2 linked regions of the Niabella beijingensis genome follow. The protein of the gene in region 2 interacts with the protein of the main gene of each other region in a pairwise test. Links are inferred from orthologs where the notes say so. Each region holds a gene or a part of one and is shown on either strand. Other genes may lie near its edges. The genes, in order: sucC and sucD.

The links.
Region 1: the proteins of sucD (region 2) and sucC interact in binary tests that used the Escherichia coli proteins (3 or more experiments, as listed by UniProt). The link is inferred for Niabella beijingensis from one-to-one orthologs.

The regions. Positions count from the first base shown.
Region 1 is NZ_JAIQDI010000001.1:377,721-388,211, forward strand. What follows is about bases 4,057-6,871. They hold sucC (ADP-forming succinate--CoA ligase subunit beta), read left to right. Parts: upstream 4,057-4,765; coding sequence 4,766-5,977; downstream 5,978-6,871. Other genes in these bases: K7B07_RS01530 (purine-nucleoside phosphorylase), read right to left, coding at 4,057-4,213; K7B07_RS01540 (SusC/RagA family TonB-linked outer membrane protein), read left to right, coding at 6,397-6,871. Also shown: K7B07_RS01510 (PepSY-associated TM helix domain-containing protein), read right to left, coding at 1-275; K7B07_RS01515 (peroxiredoxin family protein), read right to left, coding at 331-888; K7B07_RS01520 (heavy-metal-associated domain-containing protein), read right to left, coding at 891-1,244; K7B07_RS01525 (putative porin), read right to left, coding at 1,325-3,379; more of K7B07_RS01530, read right to left, coding at 3,389-4,056; more of K7B07_RS01540, read left to right, coding at 6,872-10,002; K7B07_RS01545 (SusD/RagB family nutrient-binding outer membrane lipoprotein), read left to right, coding at 10,016-10,491. UniProt on the Escherichia coli protein: Succinyl-CoA synthetase functions in the citric acid cycle (TCA), coupling the hydrolysis of succinyl-CoA to the synthesis of either ATP or GTP and thus represents the only step of substrate-level phosphorylation in the TCA.
Region 2 is NZ_JAIQDI010000001.1:3,494,738-3,505,224, reverse strand. The notes cover bases 4,054-6,864. They hold sucD (succinate--CoA ligase subunit alpha), read right to left. Parts: upstream 5,992-6,864; coding sequence 5,116-5,991; downstream 4,054-5,115. Other genes in these bases: K7B07_RS14705 (ABC transporter ATP-binding protein), read right to left, coding at 6,052-6,864; K7B07_RS14715 (response regulator), read right to left, coding at 4,228-4,611; K7B07_RS14720 (FAD-binding and (Fe-S)-binding domain-containing protein), read right to left, coding at 4,054-4,113. Outside these bases: K7B07_RS14725 (peroxiredoxin family protein), read left to right, coding at 1-1,008; more of K7B07_RS14720, read right to left, coding at 1,192-4,053; more of K7B07_RS14705, read right to left, coding at 6,865-6,948; K7B07_RS14700 (MlaE family ABC transporter permease), read right to left, coding at 6,963-7,700; K7B07_RS14695 (NADP-dependent malic enzyme), read right to left, coding at 7,723-10,053. UniProt on the Escherichia coli protein: Succinyl-CoA synthetase functions in the citric acid cycle (TCA), coupling the hydrolysis of succinyl-CoA to the synthesis of either ATP or GTP and thus represents the only step of substrate-level phosphorylation in the TCA.

The sequences.
Region 1 (10,491 bases), 3.1 Mb from region 2 along the record:
AAAGCCCAGGCTTTTTGAGGCGTGGCCGGGATGGTAACCGCGGTAACCACTCCTTTGCTTTTTTCTACGAGCGTAACAAGGGTGCTCAGCGGCAGCGGTTTTGTACCCGCGTCATAATTCACAAAATAGATTTTCCGGTTGACCCGCTCTTCTATCTCGGTACGGAATGTATACACCGTTCCGGACAAACACACCAAAAACAGCACGATACCACTGGCCAGACCCAGCCAGAGATGGATGTCATTAAAAAAAATCCTAATCTTTCCTTTTGCCATAACCTGCAAAGTTACCCGGCAGGCCTCCGTAAAGATTTACGAAATCGGGAAAAAATCACCGGCCGGCGGTCCCATTTCCGGCGGAGAGCCGCCTTAACAGGTTTTCAAACCCCCTGGGATCCTGTACCGGCAATAAAGCAGCGTCTGCGGCAATAACCGTTCCGCGGGGATCTATCAGAAAAGAGGCAGGAAGCGCCGCAGCATTCCACTTATTTGCCGTACTCCTTTGAAGATCGGGGTAATCCAGGGCCTGCGGCCAGTTCATCTTATCTTCATTGATCGCAGCACGCCATTCCGCAGTGTCGGTATCCAGTGAAATATTGATGATTTCAAAAGGCAGGTCGCGGAACCGGTTGTATCGTTTTACCAGTTTGCGGTTCTCTATACGGCAGGGCAGGCACCAGGAGACCCAGAACCGGATCAGCACCGTTTTCCCTTTATAGCTGCTCAATGATACAGGTGTTCCATCCGCGCCCGGCAGTTCAAAGGAAGTTGCCCGGACTGGTTTAATAATGGTTTGTGCCTTTGTATAAATACCGGTGCATAGCAAACCACAAAAAAAGGCCCATCGCATTTTCAGAATGCCGGATCGCTGCTGTTGCTTTCTTGTCAATATTATTGCTTGGTGGTATAGGTCTTTGTACGCTCGTACTGACAACAGGCGTGCAGCTTCTCATAAGCGACATCATTGCCTTTGATTGATTTTGTATCATATCCTGCGTCGGCAACGGCCTGTTGAATTTTCTCTCCGTTCGTTTTTTTATCGTCGTACTTCACAGAAAGCAGTTTGGAGGCAATATCCCAGGAAGCCTCAGCTGCACCGGCAGATTGTGCGGCCTTTTCGATGGTCTTTTTACACATACCACAGTTTCCGGAAACCGGTATTTTCTCTGTTTTTGCCTGTGCGGTTGCTACCTGAGCCGCCAGTATCATAAAGATACCCAGCAACGATGCCTCGATTTTTTTCATATACATAAAATTATATATCAGGAATAAGACGCCTTTCTGTGAAAACAGGTTGCCCCGGAAATTGTTCGGTAATTCCGGGATTAATTCACAAATCCCCAGAATATGCCCAGGCGGATCAGCAGACCGGGATACGGATAATCCGTTGATGCAAAGTTATTATTGGTAAAGCCCCAGCTTCCATCCAGGTTGCGGAAAGTGTTCAGGTTCTCTGCGCGTACAAACGCTTTGAATGAATTGATCCGGAAGTTAAGGTATGCCGCTATATTCGGTAATTTATATTGTACGGTCTGATCATCCTGGTAAAAGAATTGTCCCAGGAGCGGGGAATAGCTGTCTCCTTTATAATTGGTCCGGTACTTGGCCTCAAATCCCATAGCAATATTCAGCTTGGGAAAACCCAGTTTTCCTTCATAGCCCAGCCGGTTACGGGTGTAGATCGTTGGCACATGCAGCGGAGCCCCTCCCACTACCTGCTGGAAGTATACTTCGGTACGCCATTTCCATTGTTTGGTCTTCCCAGCTTCAAACACTTTATTGATGCCGATCTGAAGCATATTGAACAATGAGTTATACTGATTGATCTTGTAAAAATCCGTGTAATAGGTATAATTCGTCATCAGGTAATAATGCCCTGTAAGCCCCAGCTTCAGCAGCGGCTGATAAATAGCGGCATAAAGATGCGTGACATTTTCCTTTTTCAGATCCGGGCTTTCCCCACGCATAAAATTAAAACTGCTGATGGGGTTCTGCATTATAAAAGAAGGTGTGCGGTTCACATTCTGCGCCCCCAGCATGAGGCTTCCGATCTTTTTCCCCAGCAGGCTCTGAACACTGGCGCCCAGCTCATAGTCCCCGGCATTCAGACCTGCAAAATAGATCTTTCCGTTGGCCGCCATATCCCATTTCTGGTTTTTGGTGCGGTTACGGTATTCCCCATGACCAAAAATATTATAGAAATTCTTCTTCTGCCGCTCCCCGATCAGCTCCAGCTGGTTACTCCGCTGCAGGGTATCAAACACTCCTGAAAGATTCTGAACACCGGCGCCGAGCTTGATGAATTGCTGGGTGTTCTTTGCATCCGGGAAGGTATAAATAGAGAAGTCGTTCGTCAGCTCCCTCCAGTCATCCCGCTTTGTGAACCCGGATGTGGTGCCGCCTCCGAATACATAATCATAATACTGAAGGTAGTAATCTTCCTGCGGGCTGGCATCTGTAAACATGTAGGTATATTTACTGTACTGGATGGTATGCTCCAGCCGGATCCTTGGAAAGAACAGGGGCACCACGCTGCTGTCCGTTACCAGTGAATCTTTGCGGCCGAAATCGTATTGCTGGCGCATCACCGCATTAAAATCAGCATACTTGGTTCCTGTGGCCACATTGGTATTAAAAAAATTGGCCGAGTAGCCCGTATTGCCGCCCAGTCGCACGCCAATATAATCCCGCTGGGCATAATCCACACTGTCGATAAGCAAACTGTTTTCGATCCCTCCGTTCTCTGCATTCTGCAGCTTATTGGCCGCAATAATAATGTAGTTGTTATACCGTTTGTTTATGGACTGCACCCAGTTGGTAAGGTAATAGCTGTTGTGCGCCGACTTCTGGTTCTGGAACATCCCCGGTGAATTCAGCAAACGATAGGCAAAATGGGCATTCCAGTTGGGGCGGATGTTCTGAGTATGCATCAGCTCGATGAACTGTTCTGAACGGGGACCCAGCAGATAATTCAACTCCGAATACGGCCGGGTGGTGGTAAAGAAGCGTGCTTTTTCAACCGTGTACTTATAAATATCATAAGCGTGGAAACCTGGATCCCATCCTGCTTTCATCCGGGGAGTAAACAGGTAGGACTGTGCCGCATTCCCAAAGTTGCCCAGGTAATTATAATCCGCCGGTATCGGATAGTACCGGGTAAAATCATTGATCGAGGAATCCATCTTATAGTTCCGCGCCGTATCCAGGTAGCGGTAACTAATGGTAATGGAATCTTCAAATTTATTTCTTCTGGCCAGACTGTCATTCCCCGAACCGGCATTTTTAATACCCCGGAACCGGTTGCCGACACCACCCAGCGGGTCCTGCGCCTGTGCGCAGATCCCGGTTATCAGAAGAAATAAAACAAAATAAAACCTCATTTATCCAATTTATGCGCGGGCTACCATTTCTGTAAATAAATGCGCCAGTTTAGGTTCTGCCGCTTTTGCTGCCTCCAGTACTTCCTCATGGGTGATCACATTTTCCTCATCGCGGATACCCAGGTCCGTAATGATGCTTACCGCAAAAACATCCAGTGCCATATGGTTGGCCACAATAGCCTCCTGCACCGTGCTCATTCCAACTGCATCAGCACCCAGGGTATGGATCATTTTATATTCTGCGCGGGTTTCAAATGTAGGTCCTGTAACCGCATAATAAACGCCCTCCCGCACATCGATACCGGCCTCACTGCAAATTTCCCGGGCCCTTGCGATAAGTGATTTCTTATAGGGTTCGCTCATATCCGGAAAGCGGGTGCCCCATTCTTCTATATTTTTCCCGACCAGGGGATTCGGTGTTCCAAAACTGATATGGTCGTTGATGATCATGATATCGCCCACGGAGAAACCAGGATTCACTCCACCCGCGGCGTTGCTGAGCAGCAGCTGGCGGATCCCCAGCAACTTAAATACCCTTACAGGGAAAACCACTTCCTGTGGTGTATACCCTTCATAAAAATGAAACCGTCCGGCCATTGCCACTACTTTTTTCCCGGCCAGCTCGCCAAAGATCAGTTTGCCGGAATGGCCTTTTACCGTAGAAACCGGAAAATGGGGAATCTCTGAATAGGGCACTTCCGCTTCTACGCGGATATGGGCTGCAAAATTTCCCAGGCCACTCCCCAGCACAATACCTACCTCCGGTGTTTCAGGATACCGGGACCGTAAAAAGGCTACCGTTTCCTGAACCTGTTCCACAACTGACTTTGACATAAATTGCTCATTAAGTGTGGGCAAATATAACGAAAGAAACAGCTATACACACGCCGGTAGCCGGAAACAGTTGTTTCTTTTAAAACTATTAACATTCAAAGCCTTAGCCACGAATCAAATGGGCCACGCAGCGACTGGTGCCTGGTGGAACATAGCAGCTTTGCGACCTTCCTGCCCCGCCTGTTGAACCTGTTGCAGGCTTTTGAACGGTTCCGCTGCATGGTAGTAAGGCCGGAACGGAGCCCCGTTTCGGTGTTACCGGAAGAAGTATTTTTTTATTTCCTTTTTCAGAACCGTTACGAATTTGGTCCGGTTGCCGCCGATTCAGCTCGTTTGTTTCAGGATCGCTTTATAAAACTCCGGCCCTTTGATGAAACCGGCGGAGCCCTTCTTTATTTTTCCCGGGGATATTTTATCATACCTGCCCTTATTTTTCAACCGGCATTTCCGAAGCCGGAACGGTTGCCGCTCCCGGAAAACACCACCCGAAAGTTTCACCTGAATCCTTATCTTCGTGCCTGCTTAATAAATAAACTTTTAAAATATTTACAGATGAATCTTCACGAATACCAGGCCAAGGAATTATTGAAAAAATACGATGTTCCGGTACAGGAAGGTTATGCCTGCAGTTCTGTGCAGGAAGCCGAAGAAGCTTACCGGAAAATAAAAACGGAGACCGGAAGCAAATTTGCAGTGATCAAAGCACAGATTCATGCCGGCGGCCGGGGAAAAGGGGCAATTAAGGAAACCGGGATCAACGGGGTAAAAGTGGCCAAGTCGCTTGAAGAAGTGGAAGAGTTTGCCAAAGGCATCCTGGGCGGCACGCTGGTTACCATTCAGACCGGACCTGCGGGGAAGGTAGTCAACAAGATCTTTGTGGCACAGGATATGTATTATGATGGTCCGTCTGAACGTCAGGAATTCTATCTTTCCATTCTGCTGGACCGGAGCAAGGGACAGAATGTGATCATGTACAGCACGGAAGGCGGTATGAGCATTGAAGACGTGGCACATGAAACACCGGAGAAGATATTTAAGGAATGGGTACATCCTTCCGGTGGACTGCTGGGTTTCCAGGCACGTAAAATTGCCTTTAACCTTGGACTGACCGGCGCTGCATTTAAAAGCTGTGTAAAATTCGTTACCAATTTATACAATGCCTATGTAGGACTGGATTGCAGCATGCTTGAGATCAACCCGCTGTTCAAAGCAGCGGACGATAAGATCATTGCGGTTGATTGTAAAATGAATCTTGATGATAATGCCATGATGCGGCATGCCGACCTGGCGTCTCTGAGAGATGTAACAGAAGAAGATCCCACGGAAGTGGAAGCGGGTAAGTACAATCTCAATTTTGTAAAGCTGGATGGCAATGTGGGTTGTATGGTAAATGGTGCGGGGCTGGCCATGGCCACAATGGATATGATCAAATTAAGTGGCGGTGAGCCGGCCAACTTCCTGGACGTGGGTGGCACGGCAAATGCACAGACGGTGGAAGCCGGCTTTAAAATCATCATGAAGGACCCTGCCGTTAAAGCGATCCTGATCAATATTTTCGGAGGCATCGTACGCTGCGACCGTGTTGCAGCCGGTGTGATCGACGCTTATAAAAACCTTGGCAACATCAATATCCCGATCATCGTACGTCTTCAGGGTACCAATGCCGAAGAAGCGAAAAAGCTGATCGATGAAAGCGGGCTCAAAGTGCAATCAGCCATCCTGCTGAGTGAAGCCGCCGACCTGGTAAAGAAAGCAGTTGCTTAATTTTATTTACATATACTTGGGAAAGAGATCGTTTTTAAGCGATCTCTTTTTTTATAGGGACGAGCGCGTAGAGCATTGAGATATGAGAATCGAGGTGTGGGATGTAAAAAGTGGAATGGTGAATACCCGGCAACCTTTTACTTACCGAATGCAGGATGTCGCATTCTGGTTACGATCCGGTGAAATCTGAAATCTCAATGCTCCTATCTCAATTCTCCTATCTCATACCCCAATTCTGAAATCTCAAAGCTGACCACTGAAGGCTGATAACTCACAGCTTTCCTTTTAAGCCAATTTTAACGATCTCTAAGGCAATCTTTATACTAATGCAGCGTTAAAGATGAATAACCTAAGTCCTGATCTGATTTTATCTTAATCAGATCTGATCTATTTTATTCTACTAAACCTGAAATTCTATTATGATTTGCAGACCTATCCGGCTATTCTTTATTGCCGTTCTATGTGGACTCACCTGCTCCCTGCATGCGCAAACCAGTCAGACCATCCATGGAAAAATCATCGGAAGAACGGGCTTCGGCCTGGGAAACACAGTGCTGCGGATGGTTGCCTCCGGCGATTCGACGCAGACAGATACCAATGGCATCTTTACCCTGAAAGCAGGAAAAGGCGATTCGGTGCAACTTCAGAATGCATTGTTTCCGCAGCCGTACACGATCGCGCTTCCGGGATTTGACAGCCTGTTGATCCGTTTTGAGAACAACAGCATCACTACCGGGCAATGGAGCAGTTCTTCCGGAGCCTTTAAAGATTCCGTTTCACAGGAAACAACAGCCGCTGGTACACCGGCGGACACAGTGCCTGCTGCGGCCCAGACCGGCGCCGCTAAACAGGATACCGTTTTTGTAAAAGGAACGGTTGTCAACAGTGCGGGGCAGCCCTTATCAAATGCCAGTATCACCTACCCCGACGGAAAGATCTATACCGCCGGAGAGAACGGTGCTTTTTCCATTCCCTTCCAGCAGGGATTAAAGGTCGTTTTCTCCAGTGTGGGGGCAACCGATCAGGAAGTGGTGCTGAACAATGCCGATGCGCCGCTTTCCGTCCGGCTGGTCACAAAAAAAACTTCAGAAGAACTGGAACGGGTAACCGTAACGGCCATGGGGATCTCAAAGAAGAGCCGTTCCGTAGGATACGCAGTATCAGAGGTCAAGGGCTCAGAGATCCAGACCGCCAAGGAAGTGAACTTTGTCAACAACCTCGCAGGCCGGGTACCCGGTGTACAGATCAGCTCCAACAGCGGCTCTATGGGCGGTTCCAGTAAAGTTACGATCCGTGGTCCCAAATCGATCCTGGGAGACAATAATGCATTGTTTGTTGTGGATGGGATCCCCTTCAGCAATCTGAACACCAACTCTTATGGTCAGCAAATTGGTGGCGGTGGCTTCGACTATGGAAGTCCTGTACAGGATATCAACCCGGATGATATTGATCAGATATCTGTGTTGAAAGGAGCTGCGGCCACGGCGCTCTATGGCAGCCGCGGACAAAACGGTGTGGTATTGGTAACTACAAAAAAGACAAATGGAGGTGGTAAAAAAATAGGTGTGAACTATAGTCTGAATGTACAAACAGACAAAGTGTATGTACTGCCCGATTATCAGAATAAATACGGAGGCGGTTCCAAAACAACATTCGACACTCTTTTTTATAACAAAAACCCCGAACAGTTTTTAAGCAGTTCTTCTCCCGCTTACCAGGATCCGGTTCTGGGGGGCTATGACCTGATGCCGGAATTTGCGGTGGATGAGTCCTGGGGGCCTGCGCTGGACGGCCGTAAGGTACGGCATTACTGGTCTTTTGATAAAAACAAAGCCAACCCATTGTTCGGTGTTACTGCGCCCTGGTCGCCGCAACCCAACAATATCAAAGACTTTTTTCAGACTGGGGTAACCGTTACCAACAGTGTAAGCGTGGGGGGCAGCAGTGACAAAGGATCTATAAGAATTGCAATGGCTGATACGCGGCAGCGATTTGTATTGCCAAATTCAAAACTTTCACGCACCAACGCGGGTATTAACGGCAGTTATAAACTAACGGATCAGCTCACAGCTACTGCAGGTATAAAATATTCTTACACTACGGCAAAAGGACGTCCCGGGACAGGGTTCACAGGGCAGAATGTGATGAACCTGTTCAGTGAATACGGGCAGCGGCAATGGGATATGAGCCGGATGAAAGATTACAAATATGCGGATGGAACACAGATCAGCTGGAACCGGAAGCGTTTTGACGACCCTACACCCAACTTTGCCAACAATCCTTACTGGACGCGTTATATGGAATACCAGAGTGATGACCGGAGCCGTCTGTTCGGTTCTGTGGGTCTGGAATATAAGCCACTTGACTGGCTGTCCTTTAATGCACAGGCCTTTATGGATAGTTATAATACATTACAGGAGGAAAGAACGGCCAAAGATTATTTCCTCGGAAGCTATACAAGAAACACAATCGATTTCCGGGAAATGAACTATATGTTCACCACCAATATCAAAAAAGATATTAGCGATAAGATCAACATTGGAGCTACGGTGGGTGGCAATATTATGAAGCAAAATGTACGTCTCTTTACGGGATCAACACCTGATAAGGCCGGTCTGATCGCCCCCGGTGTTTATACCCTATCGAATATTTCCGCTCCTCCATTGCTTTCAGAAGCGCGACCAAGGAAACAGATCAATTCCTTATTTGGTTCTGCTACTGTCGGATATGACAATACTATATTCGTAGAATTAACAGGAAGAAACGACTGGTCATCTGCCCTGCCGTCAGCTAATCGGTCGTACTTTTATCCATCGGCCTCAACCTCTATTATTTTTTCGGAGTGGATCAAAAATGCTAAATGGCTGAGTTTCGGAAAACTCCGTGCAGGCATTGCTCAGGTGGGAAGTGACACAGACCCATATAACATTTTCAATGTGTATAGCTCACCACTTCTTTTTAATGGAATCCCTTATGTAACCGTTGATAATAGGAAACGCAATCCCAATCTTCTTCCCGAAAAGACCACTGAAAAAGAAGCCGGTATTGAATTAAGATTATTTAACAACCGTGCTGGTATTGATTTCACATATTATGACCGCATTACAAAGAATCAAATCATTCCTGTGAATGTTTCTCCGGCATCCGGTTTCGGAGAGTTTATATTAAATGCTGGGAAAGTGAGCAATAAGGGGATCGAATTAAGGGTAGACGGAACTCCAATTCAAACTGAAAATTTTAAATGGAATATCGGCCTGAACTTTTCCAAAAATAAAAATAAGGTATTAGACCTAGCACAAAACGGAAACGAGGTTGTGGATAAGGTCAATATCGGCACTGAACGAAGGTTGAATGCAGTTTCCATACAAGCCATCAAAGGACAATCTCTTGGAACGCTGGTGGGTTATGATTATACATATATGAATGGTCAAAAAGTAATAGATTCTGCAGGTCACTATGTAAGAACGGGCTCTGTTGTTCCGCTGGGAAGTGTTTACCCCGATTATGTTGGCGGGCTGAGCAATGGTTTTACGTACAAGAACATTAGCCTGAGTGCATTGGTCGATTTTAGTAAGGGTGGAAAATTCTTCTCCTATACCAACATGTATGGCCTGGCCTCCGGGCTACTCGAGGAAACGGCAGAAGGGAATATCCGGGAAAATGGTGTTGACATTTCAGGTGTGTTGCAGGATGGCACGCCTTATTCAACACATATAACAGCCATAGATCATTTTAAAAACAACTTCGGTAAATATATTAATGCCGCAAATGTATACGATGCCAGTTATATCTATTTAAGGGAAGTAACTCTTGGTTACCAGCTACCCCTGAAGTGGGCCGAAAAGATAAAGGCAAGTAACATTACCCTTTCTCTTTATGGCCGCAATCTGTGGTTGATCAAATCCAATGCTCCCAATGTGGATCCGTCCAATATCACCAATGGTACCGGAAACATACAGGGATTAGAAGGTGGCGCACTCCCTTCCATACGTTCCATGGGTCTAAACTTGAATATCGGATTCTAAAACCTGTTTACAAATGAAATATTCCATTTATAATATATTATTCCTGTTTGCACTGACGGCAAGCATCTGTTCCTGTAAAAAATTTGATGAGTTAAATACAGATCCAGTTAAACCTGCAGATACCAGTCCGGAGCAACTATTGCTTTCTGCGGAGAAAAGTGCTATGGATGCACTGTACAATTCGATCGTGAACAATCGCGTCGGAATGCATTACGCACAATACTGGTCAGCCACTGATAAAGAAGAAGGCAGTCGCTATCAGCTGGATGAAGGTAGCAATTCCACCTTATGGTCCTTATACAATGGCCCGCTGGAAGATTTGAAAGAAATTGAAAGGTTAAATGAAACATCTTCTTTTCCTGAATCAGTACCCAATCAAAATGCCATTGCAGGTATTCTCCAGGCATGGATCATACAAACACTTGCAGATACTTATGGAAACATCCCCTATTCACAAGCGGTAAAGCCTGATGTATTGATGCCGCCTTA
Region 2 (10,487 bases):
TATTACAGCTATGAAACAGAGAACGGACCGGTATCGGACAGCGTGCCTGTGACCCATGACCGTTATACCATTCCGATCAAAGAAGAACTGCCGTTGCTGATCCATCTGCGCAGCAGGCCGCTTGACGATCGTTCCCGGCCACGAAGACTGATCACCGCTTCCGTTTATATCCAGCCGGGGATCAATGAAATCTTTTCAAAAGATTCTTTTCCCAATACCTCCATTCCTCATAATACGGCCAATAAAGAATATATTAAGTTAGAAACAGCGTCAAAGATCTACTCCCAAAAAGAAGATTCATTGGGAATGCAGTTAAGGGCCGCCCGGTCGACCAATGACACGGCAACCATGTTTGCCGTACAGGCCCGGCTCACCAAAGTTCAACGTGCTGCCAATGGTATTTACGAAACCTATGCCCGGCAACATCCGCAATCGCCCATTGCCTTATATGCATTGACCCGCTGCTGCGGAGCAATTATTGATGCAGAAAAAGCAGGGCCGCTTTTTGACAGCCTGCCTGTCGCTGTTAAACACTCGACCGCAGGCCGGAATTTTGAAAAAAGATTATTGGTGGCAAAAAAAGTTTCCGGAGGTGCTGCTGCGCCCGGATTTTCTCAGGCAGACACATCGGGGAAACAGGTGGCACTGGCTGATTTTAAAGGCAACTACCTGCTGCTGGAGTTCTGGGCCAGCTGGTGCATCCCCTGCCGGTTGTCTAACCCCTCACTGGTAGCGCTTTTTAACCGGTTCCGCGAAAAGGGTTTTACCATACTCAGTGTATCGCTCGACAAACAGGAAGGTAAACAAAAATGGATCGATGCCATCCGGAAGGATGGGCTGAACTGGACCCATATATCGAGCCTGGATGGATTTGACAATCCTGTTGCGAAGCTGTACGATGTACACGAGATCCCCCAGAATTTTCTGATCGGTCCGGATGGGAAGATCATTGCCCGCAATCTTGACGTGGACGGCCTTGAAAACCGGCTTGCTCCGTTATTAAAATAGCCTGTTAGTTGCCGGGTCGGTGCCCGCACGAACCATTACCCGGCCATGAGCGGTTTTTCCCGGAGATAAACACAGTCGCAACAGCAGCTCTCCTTACGGATCACTTTTCTACAGAAGGACCTGATGCCGCTCGCCGCAAATCAATACGGTATGTCAGCCCTTCGTATAAAAGACGGACGTATTTTACTTCAGCGCGGCCCACAATACTTCCACGGGATGCAGGCTCTGCCGCTTTGCACCATCCTTTATCTGGTGGCGGCAGCTGGTACCGGATGCGGCAATAAGGGTATCAGCGGCTGCCGACCGTACTGCCGGCAATAGTACCAGCTCCCCTACTTTCATCGATACGTCGTAATGTTCCTTTTCATACCCAAAGGAGCCGGCCATACCGCAACAACCCGAAGGGATCAGCTCCACATAATAGTTAACAGGGATACTGAGTGCTTTTTGCACGGAAGGCACAATTCCGAAAGATTTCTGATAACAGTGGCCGTGCAGTTTTACCGTTTGTTTCGCTTCCGTGAACCGGCCGGATGTGATATGTCCTTTTTCATATTCACCGGCCAGAAATTCTTCGATCAGAAAGCTCTGCGCAGCCAGTTGCCGTGCGTTGGTTTTAAGTGCCGCGGGCACCAGGTCCGGCGCTTCATCCCTGAAAGTAAGCAGGGCACTGGGTTCGATACCGATCAATGGCTGATCTGCCGTGACCACTTTTGAAAGTGCTGCTACATTTTCTGTAATGATCTTTTGTGCCTGCCGCACCAGTCCTTTGGAAAGCCAGGTGCGCCCGCTTTCCTTATGTACGGGAATTGTCACTCCGTAACCCAGGGCATTGAGTAGTTTGATGGTGGTTTTGCCGATCTCCACATCGTTGTAATTGGTGAACTCATCACAGAACAAATGTACTTTCCTATTGTATTGCTGTGCCGTTGTTTTTTTATATTTTTCAAACCAGCTGCGCAATGTTGTTTTACCTACCGCAGGTAACGAGCGGTCGGGTGCAAAGCCTGCTATTTTTTTGATCAGGCCCGAGGTAAATTTATTACCGGCCATCGCATTATAAATTCCAGGCACCATAATACCCAGCCGCTGCGATCTTGTAAAACCTGCTATGAGCTTTGAGCGGAACGGAATCCCGTTGGCATCATAATAATGTTGTAAGAATTCAGCTTTAAGTTTGGCGATATCCACACTGGAAGGGCATTCCGACTTACAGGCCTTACAGCTCAGGCAAAGGTCCATCACTTCCTTTATCTCAGGATGATCAAAAGGATTCTCCGCTGAAGTATTGGTAAGGAACTGCCGCAAAATATTTGCCCGTGCACGCGTGGTGTCTTTTTCCTGCAAAGTTGCCATATAAGAAGGGCACATGGTACCCCCTGTGATATGCGATTTCCGGCAATCACCCGAGCCGGAGCATTTTTCGGTAAGCCGCAGGATATTTTCCTGGGCGGTAAAGTCAAACACCGTAGCTATATTACGCGGCGTTTTTTGCGGGTCATAGCGCAGCTGTTCATTCATTTGGGGGGTATTCACGATCTTGCCTGCGTTAAAAACACCCGCCGGATCAAAAAACTGTTTCACCTGCTGCAACAGCCCATATACTGCATCACCCATAGCGCTGGCAATAAATTCGCCTCTTAACCGGCCATCGCCGTGCTCTCCACTTAATGAACCATTGTATTTTTTAACCAATCCTACCGTATCGCGCAGCACATCACGGAACACCTGTCTTCCTTCTTCTGTTTTCAGGTTGATCATCGGCTCCACATGCAATTCACCCGCACCCGCATGGGCATAATAAGAAGCGGTAAGACCATATCCGTCCAGCAGTTGTTGCAGGTCTTCGATATAGGCCGGCAGGTCTTCGGGAGAAACGGCACAGTCTTCGATCAGGTTCACCGGCTGCCGGTCCCCGGGCATGTTGCGGATCAGCCCCAGACCGGCCTTCCGGATATCCCATACCAGTTTTGTCTGCGGGCCTTTTATCACCGGCCAGGCATAGCCCAGTCCGTCCCGTTTCAGATCTTCGATCAAAGCAGCGGTCCGTTCGTCCAGCTTTTCATCCGTATCCTCCATAAATTCCACCATCAGCAGCGCCTCGGGAGCACCTTCAATAAAAAAACGGTTCTGCTGATATACGGGATGTCCCTTTGTAAAATCCATGATGTACCGGTCTACCAGCTCCGAAGCCATGGGATGGTGCCGCAGCACCACATTATTAGCATGAAGCGCATCTGCAAGTGATGCACAATGAATGCAGACCAGCGCATCTTTCGCCGGCGGCAGCGGCAGCAGGTTCAGTTTGACTTCCGTTACAAAGGCCAGTGTGCCTTCGGATCCCGCAAGGAGCCGGCAGCAATTAAAACCACCCGTTCCGGCTTCCATCTCCTCCAGCAGCGCATCCAGCGCATATCCGGTGTTGCGCCGTTTCAGCGAGCGTTTGGGATAATTTTTGCGGATGACGGTCTGGTTGACCGGATCGTTTAACAGCGTCAAAAGTTCTTTGTAGATCTTTCCTTCCAGGGTAGCCGCCCGGGCCTTTGCCTCCATATCTGCTGCCGTCCTGTATTTCAGCACTACTTCTTCCCCGTTGCTCAGCAACACGGTAGCTTCCAGCAAATGCTGCCGGGTATCGCCCCATACAATGGAATGCAGACCGCAGGAATTATTGCCGATCATTCCGCCGATCATGGCCCTGCTGGCGGTGGAGGTTTCCGGGGCAAACAATAATCCATAGGGTTTTAGTGCCGCATTCAGGTCGTCCCGGATAATACCCGGTTCCAGCCGCACCCATTTTTCCTCCTTATTCACTTCCAGGATCTGTTTAAAGTGCCGGGATATATCCACCACGATGCCGTTCCCTACTACCTGCCCTGCCAGCGATGTGCCCGCAGCACGGGGGATCAGTGAAATGTTATTCTGATTGGCAAAGCGTATGAGCGTTTTCAGATCGTTCCTGTCTTTGGGATGTGCCACTGCCAGCGGCTGCTCCTGGTAAACGGAAGCGTCGGTGGCATACACCATTTTCTGTGCCCGGTGCAGGCTGCTGTCGTCATAAAACAGTTCCCCGGAAAATTCCGTTTCCAAATGCTTAAAGTCCATGATCCTGTGTTCTATCCGCTAAAGATAACTGATCCCCCGTAAAACAACGGCCGGTTCATATAATAATAGGAGTTTCCGGTGAAAGCGGATCAGCCGGTTACGCACACGCAAAAATCACTCAAGCAATCCGGCAATGGTTTCTATGCGGATGGGCTTTACAATATAGCCTTTTATCAGCGGATAGCTTTTCACCCGTTCCTGATCTTCATCCGAAAAAGAAGAGGACACCATATAAACCGTTACCGGATCACGCAACGCAGGATCCAGCTGCTCAAAGGCTTCGATGAACTGCCAGCCGTTCATCACCGGCATTTCGATATCCAGCAGAATGAGGTCCGGGGTTCCCGTATCAGGATCTTTTAACGCATCCAGCCCTTTCTGGCCGTTCTCAAAAAAACGGAGGTGGTATTCTTGGGATTGCTTGGCAAACAATTTATCCATCAGCAGCCGGTGAATCGGATCATCATCAATTATAAAAATCTTTTTGCCTTCCTTCATATACAGTTGAAGTTATTTGAACGGTTTACATCATTTTACACTGTGGTGTTCAAATAAAATAGCAATCATACGGTCGTTGTCTCAGGAATGCAAAACAATTCATTATCCAACAGCATTCATGATCAATTATCCGGTAACAGGGGCATTCAAATTTATGATATTTTTCTTGATATCCTTTCCGAAATCTGATAAATAAAAATGGCTGCATCCAAAATCGTTGCAACAGGGAGCCGTATCAAAAGTCTCCATCCTGTTACCATGCTGAATCCTGACCGGGATTGTTCCTGCATCTAAAGTTCAGTCAGCCAATTAACAGATACTGATCTTCCACGGCGGGCAAAACAATGCGCTATTCACAGTATCTTAATACAATCACATCTAAAAACACTCTTTATCAACAGATTCGGAAATACCATTACGCCACATTCCCTCAGGAACCGGTATTTGATGCGGTACAGCAAAAAGCCCCGGTTAACGGGGCTCTGTAAAATAAATGCGTTCAGATTATTTTTTGATGAGTTCGGCCATTGTTTTACCGATATCGGCCGGGCTGCTTACTACTGCAATACCACACTCGCTCATGATCTTCATTTTTGCTGCCGCCGTATCATCAGCGCCACCCACGATCGCTCCTGCATGGCCCATACGGCGTCCGGGAGGGGCGGTTTGTCCGGCAATAAATCCCACTACCGGTTTTTTATTTCCGTTTTCTTTGATCCAGCGGGCCGCTTCGGCTTCCATACCTCCGCCGATCTCACCGATCATTACGATGGCATCGGTATCATCATCCTGCATAAACAGTTCGATGGCTTCACGGGTAGTAGTGCCAATGATCGGATCTCCGCCGATGCCGATGGCGGTACTGATGCCCAGACCGGCTTTAGCTACCTGGTCGGCCGCTTCGTAAGTAAGCGTACCGGATTTGGAAACGATCCCTATACGCCCTTTTTTAAACACGAAGCCAGGCATGATACCTACTTTGCACTCATCTGCAGTGATCACACCCGGGCAGTTCGGTCCGATCAGTCTTGTTTTTGAACTTTGGAGGAAATTCTTTACGGTCACCATATCCTGTACCGGGATCCCTTCAGTGATACATACCACCAGTTCGATACCGGCATCCGCCGCTTCCATAATTGCATCCGCCGCAAAAGCCGGCGGCACAAAGATAATGCTCACATTAGCGCCGGTTTGCTTTACGCAATCCGCTACTGTATTAAACACCGGACGTTCCAGGTGTGTTGTTCCGCCTTTACCCGGCGTAACACCCCCCACTACGTTCGTTCCGTATTCGATCATTTGTGTGGCGTGGAAGGTACCTTCCGTGCCTGTAAAACCCTGAACCAATATCTTTGAACTCTTATTAACCAAAACTGCCATATCGTATAGATTATATATTTAAAAAAGCAAGTGCAAAATTAAGGGTTTGCGTTGTACGCGCTAGTTTTCTTTTGACGGAGGTGTTTTTTTTGTTCCGTCTCCGATAACGCCGTCCTTATCCAGGTCGATGTTCAGATTTTCCTCGATCTTATTCTTTACATCGTCGGACACTCCCTGGGGCAGTTCCCCCGTTTCCTGGATGGTGCGCATCTTTTTTGCATCCTGTAAGAATTCGGATGCAAAAATGAATTCATTGAGTTTTTTATTATCGCTGAGGATGATCTCTTTACTGTTGCCTTCCCATTCCTTCTCCCCCTGGTGCATATAAACAATATGGTCACCGATCTCCATCACACTGTTCATATCATGTGTGTTCACGATAGTTGTGATATTGTATTCCTGCGTGATCTCATGGATCAGTTTGTCGATCACCATCGAGGTCTGGGGGTCCAGTCCGGAATTGGGCTCATCACAAAAAAGATATTTGGGGTTCAGCACGATGGCCCTGGCCAGCGCTACCCTTTTCTGCATGCCCCCGCTGATCTCCGACGGAAATTTCCGGTAGGCATCCTCTTTCAGCTGTACCCGTTCCAGTACCTGTTTTACCCGTTCCTTCTTTTTGGAGTATTTGTCATTGGTGAACATATCCAGCGGGAACATTACATTTTGTTCCACCGTCTGACTGTCGAACAACGCACCGCCCTGGAACAGCATCCCGATCTTTTCACGCACGGTCTTTTGTTCAATATCACTCATGTTCACAAAATCATCTTCATCATACAGCACATTCCCGGAGGTCGGTTTTATCAGCCCTACCATGCATTTCATCAGCACCGTTTTACCGCTGCCGCTGCTGCCGATGATCAGGTTACATTTGCCGTCATCAAAAACCACATCCACCCCTTTCAGGACCGCCTTGTCGTCAAAACTTTTCTTCAGGTCTTTTATTTCAATCATGTTATTGAGCGTTTTTACAGAAGCAGTGCAGATAAGATGTAATCAGCCAGCAGCAGCAATACACAGGAAACCACCACCGCACGGGTACTGCTGTGCCCGATCTCCAGCGCACCACCCTTTACATTATAGCCGTAGAATGCCGGCACTGCGGTGATAATAAATGCGAACACCACCGATTTGATCAGGGCGAAATAAACGTTATATGCCTTAAAGGCCATCACCAGCCCCGTATCAAAAATAGTAGGATCAATAATACCCGCAGCGGTACCGGCAAGCCGTCCGCCCCAGATGCCCAGGATCATCGCCAGCATAATCAGCAGCGGGATGGTCACCAGACCGGCCAGTATCTTTGGCAATACCAGGTATCCTTTTGTATTGATGCCCATAATTTCCAACGCATCGATCTGCTCACTCACCCGCATATTTCCCAGTTCACTCGCGATCTTACTGCCTACCACACCGCAGAGCACGATACAACTCAGCGTGGGCGCAAATTCCAGGATCACGGTATCCCGCACGATCTGGGCAATGGTGGTTTTGGGAATGATGGGTGATACCAGCTGATAGGCGGTCTGCAAGGTAGATACCGCCCCGATAAAAACAGAAATAATGCAGATAATACCCAGGGAACCGATGCCGATATCGTTACACTGAAGCATGAACTGCTTCCAGTACATCTTGGTATTCTCCGGTTTGCGGAACATGCCACCGGCCATTTTAATAAATTCCCCGAGCTCTTTTAATATTCTCAATGGATCGTTTTTAAAAAATGGATCAATCAGTTTTTCTTTTCAACAGTCTTCTTCCGCGTTTTTCGCTTTCAGCCGTAGTTTTTGTCTTCAGCTGTGCGTCGATCACCGCGATCATTGCCATATTCACGATACTGCTTACCGTACTGCCCAGCTGCAGCAGGTGCACCGGCTTTTTGAGCCCCATTACGATCGGACCTACCGCATCCGAGGAACCGATCTCCAGCAGGATGTTATAGGCAATATTTCCGGACGCTAAGTTAGGGAAGATCAGCGTGTTTACCTGCTGTCCTACCAAATCACTGAACGGATATATTTCCTGGAGCAATCCGTTGTTCAGTGCTACATTGGCCTGCATTTCCCCGTCGATGATCAGGTCCGGCATTTTTTCTTTAACGATCTCCCGGGTACGGGACATCAGCTGTGCCTCCGGCGATTTGCTGCTGCCGAAGTTGGAATAACTCAGCAGTGCGATGCGCGGCGTGAGGTTAAACGCCCGTACTTCTTTTGCGGTCAGCAACACGATCTCCGCCAGCTCTTCTGCCGTAGGGTTAAAGTTGACCGTGGTATCTGCAAGGAACAACGGGCCTTTTTTTGTCATTACCAGGTACATACCGGCCACCCGGTTCACGCCGGATTCGGTACCGATGATCTGCAGTGCCGGGCGGATGGCCTCATCGTATTTTTTGGTAAGACCCGCCAGCATGCAGTCTGCATCTCCCTGTTCCACCATCATACATCCGAAGTGATTCCGTTCCTTCATGAGTTTATAGGCCTCATCCTTTGTATACCCTTTACGCGCCCTCATTTTAAAGAAAAGCTCTCCGTACTCCTTTCGCTTCCCGATCATTTCCTCGCTGCGTGGATCAAAGATCTCCATCCCTGAGATGTCGATGCTGTTCTCGGCCGCAATCGCTTCAATTTCTTTCTTATCGCCGATCAGCTGGGGGAACCCGATCCCCTCATCCAGCACGATCTGAGCGGCTTTCAGGATCTTTACATTTTCGCCCTCAGCAAATACGATCCGTTTGGGCGCAGAGCGGGCCTTGGCACCCATGGCGCGCAGTACCTGATTGTCAACACCCAGCCGTTTATCCAGTTCGCGGCTGTAGGCCTCCCAGTCTTCAATATGGTGGTGTGCCACCCCGGATTCCATTGCCGCCCGTGCCACGGCCGGCGCCACGGTGGTGAGCAGCCGCGGATCCAGTGGTTTGGGAATGATATAATCCGGTCCGAAGGCCATTTTTTCCTGGTTATAGGCAAGGTTCACGATATCCGGTACCGGCATTTTTGTCAGTGATGCCAGGGCTTTTACCGCCGCCAGCTTCATCTCGGTATTGATCACCCTTGCCCTTACATCCAGCGCCCCCCTGAATATATAAGGGAAGCCCAGCACATTATTTACCTGGTTCGGATAATCGCTGCGGCCGGTGGCCATGATCACATCCTTGCGGGCACCGGTGGCGTCCTCCCAGGAGATCTCCGGGGTAGGGTTGGCCATTGCGAATACGATCGGGTTTTTCGCCATGCTTTTGACCATCTCTGCCGTAACGGTGTTACCGGCGCTCAGACCGATGAACACATCCGTTCCCTTCATGGCCTCCGCCAGTGAAATTTCACGCGTGGCATTGGCAAAGGGCAGTTTCATCTCCTCCAGGTCGGTCCGGTTCCTGCCCAGCACGCCATTCTTATCAAACATCAGGAAATTGGATGGCCGGGCACCCAACTCCTGGTACAACAGCACGCAGGCCATGGCAGCGGCACCCGCACCATTTATTACAAATTTTACTTTATCGATCTTCTTTTTCTGGATCTCCAGGGCATTGATCAGCGCCGCCGCGCTGATAATAGCGGTGCCGTGCTGATCATCATGCATCACGGGAATGTTCATCTGCTTCCGCAGTTCATTCTCGATATAAAAACATTCCGGTGCCTTGATGTCTTCCAGGTTGATACCACCAAACGTGGGCTCCAGGGCCTTTACGATCTCAACAAATTTCTGCGGGTCTTTTTCATTGATCTCTATATCAAATACATCAATATCCGCAAATATTTTAAACAATACTCCTTTACCTTCCATTACCGGCTTGCTGGCTTCGGGGCCGATATCTCCCAGCCCCAGCACTGCCGTACCATTGCTGATCACGGCCACCAGGTTTCCTTTTGCCGTGTATTTAAAAACGTTCTCTGTATTCTTTGCGATCTCCAGGCAGGGTTCTGCCACACCGGGCGAATAGGCCAGTGCAAGATCTCTTTGGGTTTTGGCTTTTTTAGTAGGGACCACCTCTATTTTTCCCGGCCTTCCTTTTGCGTGGTAGGCCAGTGCCTGCTCTTTTCGTAGATCATTCTTTGTCATATGATTTATTTCGTAATATCAGCCGGTCTTAGACGCCCGAAAAGTAAATCAATCTGCCAAATGTGCAAAATATTGTTTGGCCGTAACCGGCGTACAGCGGCCGTTTCAGCGGCCGCTTCCATGTTGTTTTACAAATAGTTAACCTCGTTCCGTATGAAAACAAACAGGATCCGGCACAAAGCCGCCGGTTGTCATGCAATCCTGATGAATCACATATGTGCGCCAGGTTAATATTTGCCATTAGAACGCTGCAGCGCAGCGCTGCTATTACAGGTATTGACAACAACAGCGTAAGGCGGTACAGGGCCGTACAGAAGGTGATCGCCGCGCTGCGGCTTTAAGGGTCGTCAGGTACCCCGGGGGTTACAAAGAGAAACGGCGCGCTGCGCCTGTTTTTATTTGATAGATTATAAGGGATATGCCGACGTTTCAGC